Regions from separate parts of the Halomonas sp. AOP13-D3-9 genome, predicted to be linked through region 2. Evidence: predicted binding sites of a transcription regulator. Region 2 holds the regulator's gene; each other region holds the start of a gene.
What was found. Region 2 encodes FliA, which starts transcription of late flagellar genes. Its sites were predicted from a motif close to CTAAAGTTNNNNNNNNNNCNGCCGATA; they were not measured.
Positions count from the first base shown of each region.

Region 1: ACT3UM_RS14095 (DUF4019 domain-containing protein) is a predicted target of FliA. The motif match lies at 2,051-2,077, and genes of this name have one in related genera.
Region 3: fliD (flagellar filament capping protein FliD) is a predicted target of FliA. The motif match lies at 1,464-1,490, and genes of this name have one in related genera.

Region 1 is NZ_JBQSYH010000011.1:180,839-185,002, reverse strand. It holds gene ACT3UM_RS14110 (GlxA family transcriptional regulator) at 1-470, opposite strand, end outside; gene ACT3UM_RS14105 (isochorismatase family protein) at 463-1,029, opposite strand; gene ACT3UM_RS14100 (class I SAM-dependent DNA methyltransferase) at 1,190-1,933, opposite strand; gene ACT3UM_RS14095 (DUF4019 domain-containing protein) at 2,135-2,542, shown strand; gene ACT3UM_RS14090 (lysozyme inhibitor LprI family protein) at 2,573-2,983, shown strand; gene ACT3UM_RS14085 (antibiotic biosynthesis monooxygenase family protein) at 3,038-3,355, shown strand; gene ACT3UM_RS14080 (YqaA family protein) at 3,378-3,980, opposite strand; gene ACT3UM_RS14075 (DUF1206 domain-containing protein) at 3,989-4,164, opposite strand, start outside.
Region 2 is NZ_JBQSYH010000002.1:283,650-287,813, reverse strand. It holds gene flhF (flagellar biosynthesis GTPase FlhF) at 1-1,138, shown strand, start outside; gene ACT3UM_RS03475 (hypothetical protein) at 1,135-1,701, shown strand; gene ACT3UM_RS03470 (flagellar protein FlhE) at 1,727-2,158, shown strand; gene ACT3UM_RS03465 (RNA polymerase sigma factor FliA) at 2,185-2,886, shown strand; gene ACT3UM_RS03460 (motility protein A) at 2,927-3,748, shown strand; gene ACT3UM_RS03455 (OmpA/MotB family protein) at 3,754-4,164, shown strand, end outside.
Region 3 is NZ_JBQSYH010000001.1:414,361-418,524, forward strand. It holds gene ACT3UM_RS01935 (UDP-glucose dehydrogenase family protein) at 42-1,367, shown strand; gene fliD (flagellar filament capping protein FliD) at 1,548-2,951, shown strand; gene fliD (flagellar filament capping protein FliD) at 3,120-4,164, shown strand, end outside.

The DNA.
Region 1 (4,164 bases), on a different contig from region 2:
ACCTTTGCTTGTGGGGCTTTGGCTTGTAGCTGTTCAATTAGCGTGTGGTGGGTGGTACAGCGTCTTCCCTTTAACAGGCCCGCATCTGCCAGTAATAGCGTGCCCGAGCAAACGGTCATTAGCGTATCCGCACAGTGGGCATTCGCCTTGAGCCAAGCGATACACTCTTGCTGTACCAATGGCTCAAGGCTATTGCGGTACTGCCCCGGAATCAGCAGTAAATCTTGAGTAGGAAGCTGTTCAGGCAAGGGATCGATGCCGCTGAGGGTTAACGGCCCTAACCACTGTATGGCCGCTTGGGGACCGATATAGCGCACCTGAACGTCTATCGAAAGCCGGTCTGCACACTGCAAGACCTGTAGCGGGCCAATCAAATCAAGCGGCACCTGGCCGGGCATCATCAATACCGCCACCCGCAAGGTGGTGGCTCTTGTGGATGGCGGCTGGCTATTGTGTTGATCTTCACTCACGCGTGTTTTGCCATTCGTTGATCATGTCTTGTGTACTGATAATACGCGCAAAGCGGTCTTCAAGTACCAGTTCGGTGCGTGCCTTAATATCCTCAGCTGGCCAGGTGATACCGCGGCGCGTCATGGGGAACGTCAGGGTAGCATCGCTGATGAAATCGACGCTAAACCCCAAATCTGACGCCACTCGTGCGGTTGTTTCGCAGCATTGCTCGGTGCGAATACCGCTAATCGCCAGTCGTTCAATGCCTCGTTCCCGTAACCAGCTTTCTAGTGCGGTATCGCTGAAGGCGTTATGTACACGTTTATGAAAGGTCACCGCCACTTCATCGTTAAAGTCATCAAGCGGACGAATGAGGCCATTATCAGGGTCGAAAGCACCTTGGCTGCAGGGTTCTTCATGCAGAATGCGTACAACCGGTATATCGTTGGTCTGGGCTGCATTCAGTATCGCACGTTGCTTGGGCTGCCACGCCTGAGCCAGTGATTCTACCCAGTAATCGCGGGCGGGGAAGGAGGCTTGAACATCAATTAATAACAATGCGGTTTTAGGCTGGGCCATGGCTAATCTCATCGTGTTGAAGTGAGGCTACAGATTAGCTGTTACGCATTCTGCCAACGATGCGTTATTCGGTCACAAAGGGGGCAATTTCGGCCATGTGAGAAAGAATTTTATAGCTGGTAGCGCAGCCAATGGGGCGACTCTCTGGAGCAAGTAAGGTTTACTTCTTCACACAAACAAAAATCCCATTCCCAGAAGCGTTATCCCAGGGAATGATTTTTTCATAATTGTGTTCAAACACATGAACTTCAAAGTGAGGCGCTAAGAGTGCGCTTAACTCCGCAAAGCTGACGGCTACCATGGGGTGTTCGTCGTTCCATAGCTGCGTTCCTTCAGCGTTGGCTTTTTCAATGCTGAGCCTAAGCGACTGCTTTTCACCTTGCCCACTGTAGTGCCATCCCGAGCGAAAAGTGAACATTTCATCTGCTTGTTTGGCGCTGTGTTTAACGAATAGGTCGTTGTTGATTTTCTCTTTATCAACCGCGTTAAAACAGAAAATACCACCGGATGCTAGCGCGCGATGAACATTGGTTATACACGCTTTTAGCTTTTCGACTCCATTGTTGTAGTGGATGGAGTACAAAAAGCAGGTGATTAAATCTTGAGGTTCGTTAACCTTGAAGTCACTCATATCTTGCAACGTGAAACGGGCTTCGGGGCAGCGCGTGGCGGCGATATCCAGCATCGGCTGATTAATATCAAGCCCGCTACTGGCATACCCAAAATCAATGAAATGGCGCACGTGTGGGCCGGTGCCACAGGCTAAATCTAGGTGTGTAGTTCCGTCGTTACCGAAAATCTGATGCAGCCTGCGGATGGCGTTGCTTTGCGCTTGGTAATCGATATCCACGCACATCAAATCGTAGTAGCCAGAAAGGTCGGTATAAAGGGCGTTAACGGACATAGTGACCTAATAGTGGCAACTGAAATAGTGTGGATGGCGCATAGTAAACGAGCGGATAGGCTTTGAGAAGCAGGTACAGCTAGGAGCTTAACGGTTACGCAAATACATCCCGCGGCCCTAAAGAAGTGCTGGCGATTACCGATATATAGCTAAGACCATCGAGATTTCTCTGGTCGTTGCTAAATGCCAAGAGAGCCCTCTATGCCCAAGACGCTGACTTTTATCATCGCCACCTTGCTTCTCATGCTGTCCAACCAAGGTCAGGCAAACACGAGTGCGGCAGAGGCGGCGGCTTTGGCGTGGCTAGAAGCCATCGACAGTGGTGAATTTGAGCAAGCCTGGGAGAACTCTTCTACGCTGCTGAAGGTTCCGCTGTCACCTAATATGTTGTCCCGTACGGTTAGCGCTGCCCGCCGTGATTTTGGTACCGTTCAATCACGTCGGCGAGTGAGCCTTATCCGTGAAACCTCTATGCCGGGGGCTCCAAGCGGCGACTACGCGATATTGACGTTTCAAACGAGTTTTGAAAACAGACCGCAAATCACGGAAACCATCACTCCCCATTTAGAAGAGGGCACTTGGCGGGTAAGTGGCTATTATGTGAACTAATCGTTCCGCCATAATGGTTAACAACTCTTCATGACAAAGATGATTCCGCTACTGTTCGCTTTTGTTTCATTGCCCGCGCTTGCAGCTGATGACGCGCCAGATTGCCAAAATGCCATGACGACGATGGAGATCAATCAGTGTGCGCAGTTAGAGCTAGAATCCGTTGAAGCGGAAATGCACCGCTATCTTGACGCGGCGCTAAACCGCCATGAAGCTGATGCCAGCTTGGTGGAGTCGATTCAGCAGGCCCAAGAGGCCTGGGAAGGTTACCGTCAAGCTCATTGCGATGCGGTATATACCCAGTGGCGTGATGGCACGATAAGAGGTGTAATGTCGCTTTCGTGTAAAAAACAGCTTACTCAAGCGCATACACATACGTTATGGGAGAGCTTTTTAGTCACAATGGAAGGCGGGTCGTTACTGCCGGAGCCCGAGCGTTAAGTACTGCTTAATGGTGCGAGCTTCATCATTCCTTTTCCAGCCGCGACGAGACCCATGCTACACATCGCCGACACTCCTGAACCTCCTTACTACGCCGTTATTTTCACTTCACTACGCACCGAGGTCGATAACGGCTATGACGCAATGGCGGCAAGAATGGTTGAGCTTGCAGCGCAGCAGCCGGGATTTTTGGGTGTGGAGTCTGCCCGGGATGAAGTGGGCGTGACGGTTTCTTACTGGGCTGATTTGGCATCTATTAAAGCGTGGAAAGCCCATGCTGAGCATCAAGAGGCTCAGCGGCTAGGCCATCAGCAGTGGTACCACCACTTCAAAACCCGTATCGCTAAAGTCGAGCGAGATTACGGAATTTAGCGAATGCCAACAGTTCAGTTGCCTAAACCACCAGCCCAGCCAGTGCCTGCATACCTAGTGCCACCGCAAGTACAACACCCCCTGCCACCAAACTGGTTACCAAGGCATGGCGTTTCCACAGTACCAGAACACGGTGGCCAAAGCGGTGAACCAGCCAGGCAAGGCCGAAGTAGCGCAAGCCACGGGCGATTAACGTTGCCAGCACAAATAGCATGATTGGGTAGCCGGAAAGCCCGGCGGTAATCATCGCCACCTGGAAGGGAATCGGTAGTATTCCAATGGCCAAAATGGCGGCAAAACCGTATTGATCGAAAAATGTTTGGAATGCCTGGTAGCTATTCTGCATCCCCATAGACTCAATAAACCAGGTGCCCACCGACTCATAAAGCACTAAGCCAATGCTGTAGCCCACCAGCGACGCGACGAGGCAGCCCGCAGTAGTGACCAAAGCCAGCAACCACAGCCGCTGCCTATTAACGGCCATCAGCGGTATCAACACCAGTTCAAGAGGAATGGGCAGAATAATAGTCTCCAGAAAGGAGAGGGTGCCCAGCAGCCACAGCATATTCTTCGAGCGGTTAATACGCTCAAACCACTGCTTAGTGCGTTTGGATGCTATGGCCATGCAGGTCTCTACACTTCGGGATTAATGCGGCGATAGACAGCCGCTAATAGGCTGTAGAGACCAAACGCGAAGAGTCCCAGTGCGACAAAACCAAGTAGCCACTGACCGAAAGGCTGGCTTCGCAGCGTGCTAAACACTTCGCCCATACCGCCTGCTTCATTGGGATTGATTTGATAAGCGGCGA
Region 2 (4,164 bases):
TGGCCAGCAGGTGCCTGAAGATATGGCCATAGCTGCCCCCGACGCTTTAGTCGACCAGGCGCTTAGCACGGCAACGCCGCAGCGTGAACGAGCACACAGTGCTGAAGCCCCGATGGCAATGCCACGTTGGTCCCGGGATGTACTGGGTCAGGGGCGTCGCTTGTCGTCGCTACTGGCGAGGCTGCGCCAACGCGTCACCGGTTTTGCGGAACTAGAAGAGACCTGGGACCTCGCCGCGTTGCCGAGCCGTGTGCAAGAGCAGCGTTTAGACGCACTGCTCGCCGGCTATCCCGCGGTGGAAACCACCTTAGGTATGGCGTGGTCAGCGCGGCGCAATGAGCGCGGCTGCGACTGGGCAATGCCGGACATCGGGCTGGATAGAGATGGCGCCTGGCTGGCGTTACCCTGGTTGCAGCATCGCCACGTCGCAGGATGGCAGCCGCGCTTAGCCGCGCTGACTGAATCAACCGGTGTCGCGGTACACCTACTGCCGCGCTTTCCCGAACCGGAGGCACTCGTCTGGCTGGAAGCCGAGCATTTGACCTGGGTCAGCCAAGTAGCCCCCAGTCATAGAGTACTCTTTCACCATGAGCGCCAGACCCTCCGTCAGTTGTTTAATGACAGTGTGCTAACACACCATGTAGGTGTGCGCTTTCGTGGCCAAGCGGTGCAACTGTGGACTGCCTACGCCGAGGTGGAGGACGCCAGTGGCACTGCGCTGCTCGCCTGGTACGGGGAAGTGCGCGACCCGGAAAGTGCCAAAGTGGTGGCGCGTCGCTACTGGCTAACCCCAGCACGGCTGGGGGCCGAAGTGCTCTCGCTGTTGTTAACACAGCTGCAAAGCGAAGGCTTGGCCGCCTTGACGCGGCGCGCGTGGCAGCAGTTAAAAGAGGCCGATAGCGGTGATCTCAATGCCGAAGTCCGGCTTTTGATGGCCAGCGGTGTGGCGTCGGTTGCCGGACATCTTGATGTGGCCGATGACGAGGAAGCGCAGACGCTGCGCGGCGATCTTCTTAACCTGCTGGGCACCAGTCGGCGCCGCCGCGATACCGGTATGCTTGATGCGCTGGTCTACGCCTTTATGGCGCGGGATGCGATTCGTCAAATGGGCAGTGTGAGTCGAGAGGGTGTGGCGTGAGCGAACAAGATCAAGCCTCGGGACTGCGCAAGTGGGCAAACCTGCAGCGCCAACAGCAGCAGGCTGAGGGGGCTGTGGATGTTGCGGCGGCCGAGCCTGTGAACGAACACACTTCACCTCTATTAACGCCGACGCTAGCGGCAGTGGAAGAGCCAAAGACAGTGGCGCCGCCCAGGCCCAAAATTCCGCTTATAGTGGTGGGGCTACCCGGTAGCGGCGCATCCCAGGTGAGTAAGGTCAAAGCACGACTGGGGCAGTGGTCATCGTTAGGTCGAAACTGGGCCGGTGACCCTGATGACTGGGATATTCGCATCGTCATGGCGGAAACGTCTGAGCTAGCTCAACTGCGCGATCAATACAGCCGCTGGGCGCTGTGGATCAGTAGCGATGCCGATGCCTTTGCTGGCATGTTCCGCACCTTGCGCCAGTTGCATGAGCGTGGTGGGCCGCGTCGTTTGCTGGCGCTCCATGAACCGCACTTGCCGCGCCAGGGGCTACTCGATAACTTGCGTGAGGCTGCTGATTACTACTTAAATACGGAGTTACTGGTACTTGCACGATGAACGCACTCTGCCAAGGAGACCAAGCATGCTAAGCTGGCCATTAAGAGGGAAACTGCTACTGAGCATAGTACTGCTGGCAGGGTGTCTACTAGCAGGGGTAACGGGAAACGCCCAGGCGACACCCGGTAGCTGGAGCAGTCAGATACCAGGATTGATGGTGGCGATGAGCGATCGGGCAAGCGCTAGTCAAAACGCAACCCCGCCCGCTACCGCTAACAATGTGCAGTCGGCGCAGCTCGGGCGCATTCATTGGCAGTTTCAATACCCCCCAGGTGCGCATTTAAACGCTTGGCTGTGCCATCCTGAGCAGTGCATTGCGTTAACCGGTATGCGGGGTTCTACCACCGCACTAGCGGGGCGAGATGCCAATGCACCGTTGCATTTTCGCTTCGCCTTACGTCCAGGTCAGCGGCCTGTTCGGGTGCAGGGATTGCAAATGATTGTGAATTATCAGTGAAGACTGGATAGCCGCGAGGCGAGAGCATGTACACAGCACAAGGCAGAATTAAACAGAGTGAGCTGTTGACGCAATACATGCCGCTGGTGCGACGTCAGGCCTTGACGCTTCAGGTCCGTTTACCCGCTAGCATTGAGCTCGACGACCTTATTCAAGCCGGGATGGTGGGGCTGCTGGAAGCGCTGGGGCGCTTCGACGCCACCCAGGGCGCCACCTTCGCGACCTTTGCCAGTCAACGTATTCGCGGCGCAATGATGGACGAGTTGCGCACCCGCGACTGGTTGCCGCGCAGCGTACGCCGCTCAGCGCGGGCGGTTGACCGCGCCGTTCGCCAATTAGAGCAACAGCTCGGGCGGGCACCGGAAGAGCACGAAATTGCTCACCACCTTGAGATGCCGCTGAGCGACTATCAGCAGCTTCTCAATGACACCAACAGCGGCCAACTGTTGCCGTTTGAAGAGCTAGTGGCCGATGGCGGCGAGCCTATTAGTCATGAACTGGGCAATTCACCCTTCGATCAGTTGCTGGATGGCCAGCAGCGGCAAACGCTGATTGACGCGATTGAAGCGCTGCCCGAGCGTGAAAAGCTGCTCATGGCGTTGTACTACCAAGAAGAACTCAATCTTAAGGAAGTAGGCGCTGTGTTGGGCGTAACGGAGTCACGCGTTTCTCAACTGCACAGCCAGGCCGTAAGTCGTTTACGCGCTCGCTTACACGACTCGGCATAACACTTCTTTTTACTCACTTGTGACCGGCAAGGAGCCGTGGATGAACCCTTCGACGCTGATAGGCATATTTGCCAGCATACTGCTGCTGGTGAGCGTGCTGTTTTTCACCGCAGAGTCCGCTGAAAGTTTTATAAACTTACCGGGGCTGGCCATAGTAGTGACCGGTACCCTGGCGGCGACCTTTATCAGCTATCCGCTGAAAGAGGTGCTCCGCGTCGTACGGCTGGTGGGCTTGGTGTTTCGGCGCGAAAATACCTATATGCGTGACGATATCCGCGAATTGGTGGATATGTCACGGCTGTGGTTTAAAGGCGATGTGCGCGCGGTTGAGCGCGAGTTGGAGCATACCCGCAACCCGTTTTTACGTACAGGGATCCAACTGGTGATTGCCAATACCAAAGAGGATGAAATTTTTGACATGCTGCGCTGGCGGATCGCCCGCCTTAAAGCCCGTGAGCATGCCGAGGCACAAATATTTCGCACCATGGCCACCTATGCTCCCGCGTTTGGCATGATCGGTACCCTGGTAGGGCTGGTCAATATGCTGGAAGTCATGGATGCAGGCGACTTGCAGGTGATTGGACCGCGCATGGCGGTGGCCCTGCTGACGACCTTTTATGGCATTTTACTCGCTAACTTAGTGTTTAAACCGATTGCGGTGAAGTTAGAGCGCCGCACCGAAGAGCGGCTGATTACCATGAACATGGTGTTGGAAGGTATTTCGCTGATTACCAAGCGTCGCCTACCGTCGTTTATCGAAGAGACACTCAACTCCTTTGTGGCTAACTACCACGATGAAATTCGTGATAACAGCGTCAAACCCAGGCCTGATTCGTCGGTGAGTTCAGCGGCCAAGGGGTAGGCCCGATGCTAGATCGCGATACACGCCATGCGCTGGAAATGACGCCGTCGCCAGGCGATGGCGAAGATGGTTGGCTTACCAGCTATTTGGATGTGCTGACGCTGCTCATCACGCTCTTTGTACTGCTGCTTTCACTGACGCCGCCGGGCGGCGGTGAAGCGGCTGATACTGCTTTCATGCGCTCGGCCAGCGCGGTATCATCATTGCCGCTGGCGTCTCTGGCCACCGGCATTCAGCCTCGACATGCGGGGGTACAGCCGCAGTTTGACGGGCTTGATATTCCTGGGGTCAGCGTTTCGCAAGGCCGCGAAGGGGTGACGCTGCGGATTGATACCAGCCTACTATTCCCCAGCGGCCAAGCGGTATTAACCCCCCAAGGGCGAGGCGTGGTCGAAAGCCTTATCGGTGTGCTGACG
Region 3 (4,164 bases), on a different contig from region 2:
TGCTACGCTCGCTATCACGTATTTTAGCGAGTTAATAAGTCATGCATATCAGTGTATTCGGAACCGGTTATGTCGGCCTTGTTGCAGGCGCTTGTTTAGCCGATGTCGGCCATCAAGTCACTTGTATGGATGTTAACGCTGAGCGGATTGATCAGCTTAATTGCGGAGAAGTGCCGATTTTTGAGCCTGGGCTAAGCACCATCGTTGCCCACAATGTGGCAGCTGGCCGTTTACGTTTTACTACTGACGCTGCCCAAGCAGTAGCCAATGGCGAGCTGCTGTTTATCGCCGTGGGAACGCCGCCGGATGAAGATGGCAGTGCCGACCTACGCTATGTGCTAGAGGTGGCGCGTACGATCGGTCAGCATATGGATAGCTACAAGCTGGTGATTGATAAATCTACCGTGCCCGTGGGCACCGCCGAAAAAGTCCGTGCCGTTATCAGCGATGTTCTCGAACAGCGTGGTACATCACTCGCGTTTGACGTCTGCTCGAACCCTGAGTTTATGAAAGAAGGGGCCGCGATAGATGACTTTACCCGCGGTGCGCGGATTATCGTCGGCACCGAAAGCGAACGCGTGAAAGCGCATATGCAAGAGTGCTACGCCCCTTACAATCGCAATCACGAAAAACTGATGTTTATGAGCGTGCGGGCCGCCGAGCTGACCAAGTACGCCGCCAATGCCATGCTCGCCACCAAAATCAGCTTTATGAACGAGATTTCCAATCTCGCCGAGCGGCTCGAAGTGGATGTTGAAGACGTACGCCGGGGTATTGGCAGCGACCCACGCATTGGCTACCACTTTATCTACCCAGGCTGTGGCTACGGCGGCTCCTGCTTTCCCAAAGACGTTCAGGCACTAGAGCGCGCCGCGCGCCAGTTAGGCTATACGCCAGAACTGCTCAGTGCTGTTGAAGCGGTTAATTTACGCCAAAAGCAAACGCTGTTCACAAAACTGCAAGATAACTTAGGCAATCTAAGTGGCAAGAGCATTGCCGTGTGGGGTCTGGCCTTCAAGCCCAACACCGACGATATGCGTGAAGCCCCAAGCCGCACGTTGATGGAAGCGCTTTGGCAAGCGGGTGCTAAGGTGCAAGCCTTTGATCCCGAAGCCATGGCGGAATGCCGCCGTATCTATGGCGAACGGGATGACTTAATGCTCGCCGGTGACCGCATTCAGGCAGTCAAAGGCGCCGATGCGCTGGTCATCTGCACCGAATGGAAAGAGTTTCGCAGCGTTGATTTCGCTTGGTTGGCCGATCAACTGGCAGAAAAAGTCGTTATTGATGGGCGTAATTTGTACACGCCAAGCGCAGTTGAAGAGGCGGGTTTGCGGTACATAGGGGTAGGGCGAAAGAGCAATTAAGGATGAATCTGTTATTATGATTTTCTGATTAACTGCTGGGTGAATTACCTTTTGTTACTTGAAAATACGTATTAGTACGAAAAAAAGAGGCTAATATTCAAGTTCTGATTCACTTGGTCGATACTTTTAAAAAGCTGCATTAAAAATAGTGTTACGCAGGGCTTCGCAGATAAACGGCTATTGGAAGCAGCAAGCGTAGCAACATGTATTCAAAAAAGGCATTGGTTTATGGCTGCTATCACATCACTAGGCATCGGTTCTGGCTTGGATCTGAATGGCTTGCTGGAACAATTAAAAACGGCAGAACAAGCAAAGCTTGAGCCCATTGCGCAACAGCTCCAATCTGAAGATACGAAAATATCTGCCTACGGTAAGTTGCAAAGCGCGCTTGAGCAGTTTCAAGATTCTGCAGAAGCCCTCAATGACGGGTCGTCATTCGAGAGCCTGACAACCAATGTAGAAGGCAGTGCTGTTGGCGCTGTTAGCAGCAATGAGGCCCAGCCAGGTCAGTACGAAGTACAGGTCGGCCAGTTAGCTACAGCCAGTAGTCTAGTAACAGAGCGTTTGGAAACAGCAGATGAAAGCATAGTGAGTGGGGAGCAGTCATTAACCTTTACTCTTGCTGACGGAGCTATGGATCCCATTACCATTGCCGATGGCAGTTCCCTTGAAGATATGCGAGATGCTATCAATCAACAGAGTGATGGCCGCTTAAGCGCCTCTATTATCAACGACGGTGAAGGATATCGTCTTGCAGTAAATTCGACGGAAACGGGTGCGGACGCGAGTATTGAAAGCACAAACTTTTCAGACATTCTTGCGGGCGATGTACAAACGACTGATGCCCAGGTAGTTCAAACGGGCCTGGATGCAGAGTTTAACGTCAATGGTATCGATATCGTTAGCCCATCCAATCAAGTGGAAGGCGCTATTCAAGGTATTACCCTGAACTTATCTGAGGCGGGTGCGACAAGCACAGTCAGTGTTGAGCAAGATGATGAGGCTATTCGAGAGCAGATCACGGCCTTTGTCGATGACTTCAACGCGCTCAAGGACACCATCACCAGTTTGACAGCGTTTGACGAAGAGACTGGGCAGGCGGCGGGGTTGAACGCCGATGCTGCGACCCGTGCGGTTGAACGAGAGCTTCGTCAAACAATTAGCAGTGTTGTCGGCGGCGATGGCTTTAGCGTGTTGTCGGATATAGGTATTTCGCTTCAAGTAGACGGCAAGCTGGAGATTGATGAAGATAAGTTAGATAGCATTGTTGCTACTCAGCCGGATCAGCTAGCCAATTTTTTCGCAGGCGATAGCGAAGAGGGTGGCATGGCAGGGCAAATTGCCTCATCGCTTGAAAGCTTGGTGGGAACAGGTGGCCGCCTTGAAAGTGCCGTTGATTCGTCTGAAAGGCGCTTTGCTTCGTTAGAAGACCGTTATGCAACAACGGAAAGCCGTATCGAGCAAACCGTTGAGCGTTATCGCACACAGTTTCAAGCGATGGACAGCATGGTAGCGCAAATGAACTCAACCAGTGCTTATCTGACCCAGCAGTTTGCCGTGTTGGGACAGCAAAGCCAAAGTTAAGCTAGCTAAATTAATAGCTTACAAGATGCTCAGCACAATGTGTTGGGCATTTTTTTGTCTGCAAAGGCTTAAAAACAGCTTAAAAAAGGCGCCATCTCTAAAGTTTGTTCCTGTGCAGCCGATAAAGAACTTAGATACCTTTTTCTACCACTTATAAGGAACTGAGTCATGGCTTCGATAACTGCACTTGGTGTGGGCTCTGGGCTGGATCTAGCAGGTTTGGTGGATCAGCTAAAAGCGGCCGAACAGCAAAAGCTTGTGCCTATTCTAGAGCAGAAAAGTGCTCAGCAAACCAAGATTTCTGCCTATGGGCGCCTTGAGTCAGCAATGGATAGGGTGCAAACCTCTATTGCTGCGCTGAATGAGGCCTCTACGTTTAAGCAGCAAAAAAGCACCGTGACGGGCGATGGCGTATTGGCGACCGCAGGCGAAACCGCTAATGCCGGGCGCTATGAAGTGACCGTTACCCAACTGGCCCGCTCAGGCAGCGCGGCTTCTAACAGCGTAGCGCTAGACCAAGAGCTAACAGCGGCCGATGCGACGCTTACGCTTAACTTTGGTGCTGGCGGAACACAAACAAGCTACGACGTTGCTATTTCAGCGGGCAGTACGCTGGCGGATGTTCGTGACCAGATCAATGCAGATAAAGAGTCTGGTGTCACTGCTTCTATCGTTAATGATGGCACTGGGTACCGCTTAGCGCTGAGCTCAAAAGAGACGGGCCAAGATGCTTCACTGGAAGGCTTCTCAGGCTTAGCGTCGCTGACCATGGATGCAGCCACCCAGCGTTCAGGTCAGGACGCTGAGCTAAACGTTAATGGCATTGCTATCACCAGTAAAACCAACCGTGTTGAAGAGGCAATTCAAGGCGTAACGCTTGACCTCACAGAGGCCTCTGGAGACCCCGTTACACTGGTGATTGAGCGTGATGATGCGTCGCTGAGAGAAGCCATTGACGAGTTCGTTAAAAACTATAATGAAATGAAATCCACCGTTGGTCGAATGACCGCATACAATGGGGAAGGTGAGATATCTGGTGAGCTGGTGGGCGACCGCACCGTGCGTACCATTGAAGACCGCCTACGCAGGGATATCACAGACAACCTCGGCACTGGTGATATTTCACGGCTTTCTCAACTGGGTATTGCCATTGATGAGAAAGGGCGATTAAAAGTCGATGAGGATAAGTTGGACGATGCAGTTGCCAACAACC